2 regions of the Shewanella sp. YLB-07 genome follow, and region 2 is predicted to be linked to the other one. Evidence: riboswitches for the same ligand, from Rfam matches in the RefSeq annotation. Region 2 holds a riboswitch; the other holds the start of a gene.
The links. A riboswitch is a leader RNA that binds a small molecule or an ion and turns the genes downstream of it on or off. The one in region 2 is predicted to bind lysine.
Positions count from the first base shown of each region.

Region 1: it holds a riboswitch for lysine, as region 2 does, so the genes downstream of both, lysC (lysine-sensitive aspartokinase 3) here and FS373_RS01360 (Na+/H+ antiporter NhaC family protein) in region 2, are expected to answer to the same signal.

Region 1 is NZ_VOQB01000005.1:418,015-421,194, reverse strand. It holds gene arcA (two-component system response regulator ArcA) at 1-281, opposite strand, end outside; gene FS373_RS13820 (DUF3293 domain-containing protein) at 858-1,301, shown strand; lysine riboswitch at 1,546-1,720, shown strand; gene lysC (lysine-sensitive aspartokinase 3) at 1,868-3,180, shown strand, end outside.
Region 2 is NZ_VOQB01000001.1:339,139-342,318, reverse strand. It holds gene FS373_RS01360 (Na+/H+ antiporter NhaC family protein) at 1-1,233, opposite strand, end outside; lysine riboswitch at 1,312-1,529, opposite strand; gene FS373_RS01355 (electron transfer flavoprotein subunit alpha/FixB family protein) at 1,734-2,657, opposite strand; gene FS373_RS01350 (electron transfer flavoprotein subunit beta/FixA family protein) at 2,657-3,180, opposite strand, start outside.

The DNA of each region.
Region 1 (3,180 bases), on a different contig from region 2:
TCAAGCCCTAATATTTTGTCAACTTCATTATCTCGGCCCGTTAGGAAGATTAGACCGATATTGTTTATTTCACGAAGTTCACGTGCTAACAGAAGACCGTTTTTGCCAGGAAGGTTGATATCCATAACAACCAAGTTGATCTTATTTTCCTGCATGGCTTTATGCATCTCTGCGCCATCATTGGCTTCAGTTACCACATATCCTTCAGCTTCAAAAATACTTCTTAGCGTGTTACGGGTAACGGCTTCATCTTCAACAATCAGAATGTGCGGGTTTTGCATATTAATTTACCTAATGTGTTCAAATCTATTCTAACCATGAGCGTGTGTTATCAGTGCTAAATACGCTCGATCTTGTCATGCTGACGCTTACTGATCTACGATAGGTGCTTTCAAATTGGCTGAAACAGCAACACACTTCTTTGATTAGTAAAGTATGCGTATCTCAATAAATGGGAACGCGAACTGTATTCACTTCGATAAACAATAGTAGGGTTAGTTCCCTACATTAATAAATATTTATGAAGTTTAAATGCGAAACTAAGCACTGGTCGCATTTTATACAGAAATCTGGTTGGCTTTAAGTTCTATGCCAGTTCCACTTTTAACCAAATGCATCATACTAATAAATGATGCAGAACCAACCGACTGGATCTATTGTACTCGTTTTAGGCAATTGTTAACAAATGAAATGTTAACAAATTTCCTTGTGGATTTGATCTGTGTCACACTTTTATTGTTAACCTATTGATATTTAAGTGTCTTGAAAAATTACTTTTAGTGATCTACATCACGCCTCTATGAAGATATACTAAATTTGCTATAATAATTTCAATCAAATTGAGGGATATGGTCAAGATGATAGAGTCAAATAAGCGATTGTGGCAGTACTATCAAGAAACTGAATTTCTGTTTACCCAAACGTTATCTTCTCAGTTATCTTTTGCAATTATCACGGCCCATAACCCTAAGGGTCAGATCCTCACCTCTTGTCAAAATCGACTCTTAGATAGGCAACTACTGCTCGCGATAGAGAAATTTAACAGACCCTATCGTGCCGTTGTGGGGGCTTCTCGTGATCGCACTCATATGGAAAAAAGCTGGGCAGTCGCTATCGATAAGCTCAGCGCGGCGCATCTGGGATTGAAATTTAAGCAAAATGCTATCTATTTCGTTGATAATAACCAGTTAGCCTTAGTTCCCTGTCTGTTCTCTCAAACTGAGCATCAAAAAGAGCTCATCATCGGCGACTTCTCTAAGCGGGTTAGCTTAGTGAGTGAGCTGCCAGATTTGGATTATTAGCTTAAATCGAGAACTAACTTCCCTGTGATTGTCGAATAAATTGAGTTGTTAAAGTCATATTGTCTGTTCGATCTCGTTCGAGATGACTTAGCTTTCTACTCTCAAATTTCATACATCTCTATTCTATAAGCATAGATTTGCTAATTTTTTCAGCAATAGTTGAGGTTTTCCATTGCTTGGTCAGCCAAAATTTGATAATTTTCTCTTTCCTTGTTCTCTTTTTGATTAATGTCGACTGAGCGTGAGGTACAGAAGAGGAGCGTTAACTAGGTAGTAAGTCTAAAGAGTCCAAACTCTGCAGATGACTTATGAGGGAGATTAGCGCCGAGATATCGAGTATTTGGAATTACTCTATGTCGGTCGAAAGGGTTGAATCCCTTAGATTGTCACCTGTTTATTGGTGGAGAGCTTCTGGTGGTGATCGCTGTTTCCCGTCTCTGGGGTGCGTAATCTTTGCACCAGGCTCTTCGAACGAAGTCAGTTCGGAGTGTAATCATGTTTGTTTTATATCCTTATCTATTTTCAAATGAATCTTATCTGTGTCTGCATTCTGCGGAGGCTGTGTAATGTCACTTATTGTCGCAAAATTTGGCGGTACCTCTGTGGCCGATTATGCCGCCATGAGTCGCTGTGCCGATATAATTCTCGCTAATCCTAATACCCGTGTTGTGGTGGTAAGTGCTTCGAGTGGTGTCACCAACTTGCTGGTGGAGCTGACCCAAGAGCAGATAGGTGAAGAGCGAAGAATGCAGCTCATTAAACAGATAGCCCACATTCAATATCAAATCTTAGATTCCCTTGGTAGCCCACAAGAGGTTGCCGCAAGACTAGATACCGTGTTGAGTCGTATCTCTGTTTTGAGTGAAGAGTTGAGTAAAAATAGAAATAAGGCAAGGATAGATGAGCTGCTTGCTCAAGGTGAGCAATGTTCATCGGCTTTGTTTGCCGCAGTGCTAAGGGAGAAAGGGGAGGCGGCCAGTGCATTCGATGTGCGTCAGGTGATGCGCACTGATAGTCATTTTGGTAGAGCCGAACCACAAATAGAGACAATATCTCTGTTAGCAGCAGAGTATTTAGCTCCACTGTTATCATCGCAGCGCATAGTGACTCAGGGCTTTATTGGCGCCGATGATGCTGGAGCTACGACGACTCTGGGCCGTGGGGGGAGTGATTACTCTGCCGCCTTGTTAGCCGAGGCCTTGAAAGCGACCGCCGTTGAGATCTGGACCGATGTGGCCGGCATTTATACCACTGACCCTCGCATCGCACCTAAAGCCAGCCCTATTGCGGAGATTAGCTTCAATGAAGCCGCCGAGATGGCAACATTTGGTGCTAAGGTGCTTCATCCTGCCACCATTCTTCCTGCTGTCAGACAAAAAATTCAAGTCTTTGTCGGTTCTAGCCGAGAGCCAGAGCGAGGTGGCACCTGGATCCGCCACCAAGTTGAAGATGCTCCGGTTTATCGAGCGGTTACTGTTCGCCGGGATCAAACATTACTCAATCTGCATAGCCTGCAGATGCTCCACGCCCAAGGTTTTCTGGCCGAAACTTTTGCAACTTTAGCCAGACATAAGATCAGTGTCGACTTGATCACAACCTCTGAGGTAAATGTATCACTGACCTTAGATAAGACGGGATCCGACTCTGCTGGAAATGGCCTACTCAGTGAGTCTCTGTTGCAAGAGTTATCGCAACATTGCCGAGTTCGAGTCGAAGAAGGCCTGGCGCTGGTAGCCATAGTTGGCAATAAGATCGCTTCCACTCCGGGTGTATGCCGCCGTGTTTTTGAAGTGCTGGAACCCCATAACGTGCGTATGATTTGCCAGGGTGCTAGCCCGCACAACTTGTGTGTTTTAGTCGCCGAGTCGGAAGCTGCGCA
Region 2 (3,180 bases):
ACCAAACGTCCCCCAGCTGGTGCCGGTAGAGAACGCCGTCAGTCCTGCAAGCACGAATAAGACGGCGGGTAACAGCGCAAACGGAATATTACCCGATGCCAGACTCGCCATGTACTTACCTGTCTCTAATTGACCAATCACGCCGGCAATCGTCCAGGCAAATAGCAAGATATAGATGGCTGGCAGCATAGAGCGAGCACCAGCAACCAGACCTTTAGTTAGGTATGACTTATCCAATCCTTGTATCAAGACTAAGGCCAGAGTCGCAATAAAACCGACCAAGGCACCGAAGAACAAAGACGAAGCTACATCGGTATTTTCAAATGCACCAAGAATACTGAAAGGTTTTCCGTCTGCTGCTAAGACGTCTCCGCCGCTGCTCACCATGAAATAGAAGGTCGCAAGAACCAGTACGATAATGGGCAGAAATAATCCCAGAATCTTACCGTTATCGGCCTCAGGCAGATCTGAATTAGCTCCGGGGGGTAAGCCTTTAGCCTCATCATATAAGTTACCCTTCTGCGCATTGAGCTCATGCTGACGCATGGGGCCGACATTGAGATCCATGAAGGCGACACAAAACAAAAGTAGCAGTGCAAATATGGCATAGAAGTTCATCGGGATCATCTGGATAAAGATGCTCAGATGTCCTGAATCTGTGAAACCATGGGCGGTGAGAATACCGCCGATCAAGGCGATGATATAAGCCCCCCAACTCGACACGGGAGAGATCACGCAGATTGGTGCAGCTGTCGAATCCAAAATATAGGCGAGCTTGCTGCGAGAGATATAATATCTGTCGGTCAGAGGTCTGGCGACACTGCCGACGACTAAGCTGTTGAAGTAATCGTCGATAAAGATCACGCAGCCTAAGAACATGGTCATCAACTTGGCATCACGTTTACACTTTATGTGACCCCTTGCCCAATCGGCAAAAGCGTTAGCCGCACCGCTCACCGTAATAAGCGCGGTGATCATCCCCAATAGTACCAGGAAGCCTAGCAGATACATGTTCCAGGCATTGAGAGCACCATCATCCCAGAATAGGCCAGCAACTTGCTCGCCTAAGTATTGCCCAGATGCTATGACAGAGAAATCGTTTATCAAAATAGCGCCGAGTAATATTCCCAGCCCTAAAGAGAGCAATACACGACGTGTAACAATCGCCATCAGAATCGCAACCACAGGTGGCAGCAATGAGAGCGCCGAATCGGCGTAACTTAAAGTTGTCATTTAATTATAATCTTAGTTTTAAGTACGAATGGAGGCTGCTGAACTGGTGGGATATTAAAGATATCTGAAAACACCTGTCCTATCAGTAGCGCTCCATAGTAATACCGTTAGTTAAAAGGTATAAATTTTCTTATCATCCAGATAAGAAATACTATGGCAGTGCTGTACCTATTCGATACAGCCCCAGCAGTAAACCGTGATATGTATTACTACTTCGGCATCAAAGCCTTTCATGATAGATAAGCGGTATCACCCTGACTATCACTACTGATCTTTAATGCACCTCTACTTCTCAGGACGTTTATCATGTGCCGAACTGATAGTACCAAACAGAGGTACTAAACTCAGGAAAACATGAAAACGTGAAGTTAATAAAAACACAAGCGGCTTTGAGGATTCTACCCCAAAGCCGCTCACTGTGACTAAGATCACGCTTATTTAGTGTAAATCAAAAGGGATTTCACCTAAAACTTACATTTACACAGCATATAATCGATAAGTTATAGCAAATCAGTTAGCTCGGGAACCGCTTCAAACAGATCCGCTTCCAAGCCGTAATCGGCAATCTGGAAAATAGGCGCTTCAGGATCCTTGTTGATGGCGACGATCACTTTAGAGTCTTTCATCCCAGCCAGATGCTGAATTGCCCCCGAGATACCCACGGCAATATACAAGTCAGGTGCCACAATCTTACCAGTTTGACCCACTTGAAGATCGTTAGACACAAAACCTGCATCGACCGCAGCGCGTGAAGCACCGAGTGCGCCACCTAGCTTATCGGCAAGCTTTTCTAAGATAGCAAAATTCTCACCGCTACCCAGACCACGACCACCCGATACCACAACAGATGCAGCGCCAAGTTCGGGGCGCTCAGATTCTGATAGGCTCTGAGAAATAAACTGAGTCACAGAATCGAATACCTTATCTATGGCAACAACATCCGCAGCTCCATCATTAGCGACCGCATCAAACGCACTTGAACGTACGGTTAATACCTTCTTAGCATCATGGCTCTGAACCGTGGCTAATGCATTACCTGCGTATATTGGACGGACGAAGGTATCGGCACTAACGACTTCTACCACTTCAGATAACTGAGCGACATCTAAAAGCGCCGATACTCGTGGTAATGTGTCTTTACCTTGGCTAGTAGCTGCAGCCAAAATGTGTTCATAATCACCGGCAAGATCCACGATAAGCTGTGCCACATTATCGGCAAACCCGTGAGCATATTGCGCCGACTGTGCGACTAAAACATGCCTGACACCTGCAAGTTGCTTGGCGGCATCGACCACTGCGGCACATTCATGACCGGCAATCAAGACATCGATATCGCCACCAATGGCTTGACCACAAGCGACAACTTTGGCGGTGTCCAGCTTCAAGCTGGCATTATCATGTTCTGCTAATACTAAAATTGCCATTAGATCACCTTCGCTTCATTCTTTAACTTATCGGCCAGTTCTGCAACGCTAGCCACCATAATTCCAGCCTTACGCTCGGCAGGTGGAGTCACTTTTAATACTGTTTGATGCTGCTTCAGACTTACACCTAAATCATCGATAGAAAGGGTCTCTAATGGCTTACGCTTTGCCTTCATGATGTTAGGTAACTTAGCGTATCTGGGTTCATTTAAACGCAAATCAACCGTCACTACTGCTGGCAGCGAAATGGTGACACTCTGTAGGCCGCCGTCGACTTCACGTGTCACGGCAAGAGAGTCGCCCTCGACTTTAACTTCTGAAGCAAATGTCGCCTGAGGCATATTAGCCAGTGCCGACAGCATCTGTCCGGTCTGGTTATTATCACCATCGATAGTTTGCTTACCTAAGATAATCAGTTGTGCCTGCTCTTTTTCCTGAACTGCATTGAGCAGCTTAGCAATAGATAAAGGTACTAACGCCTCTTCAGTCTGGATATGAATACCACGATCGGCACCTAAAGCCA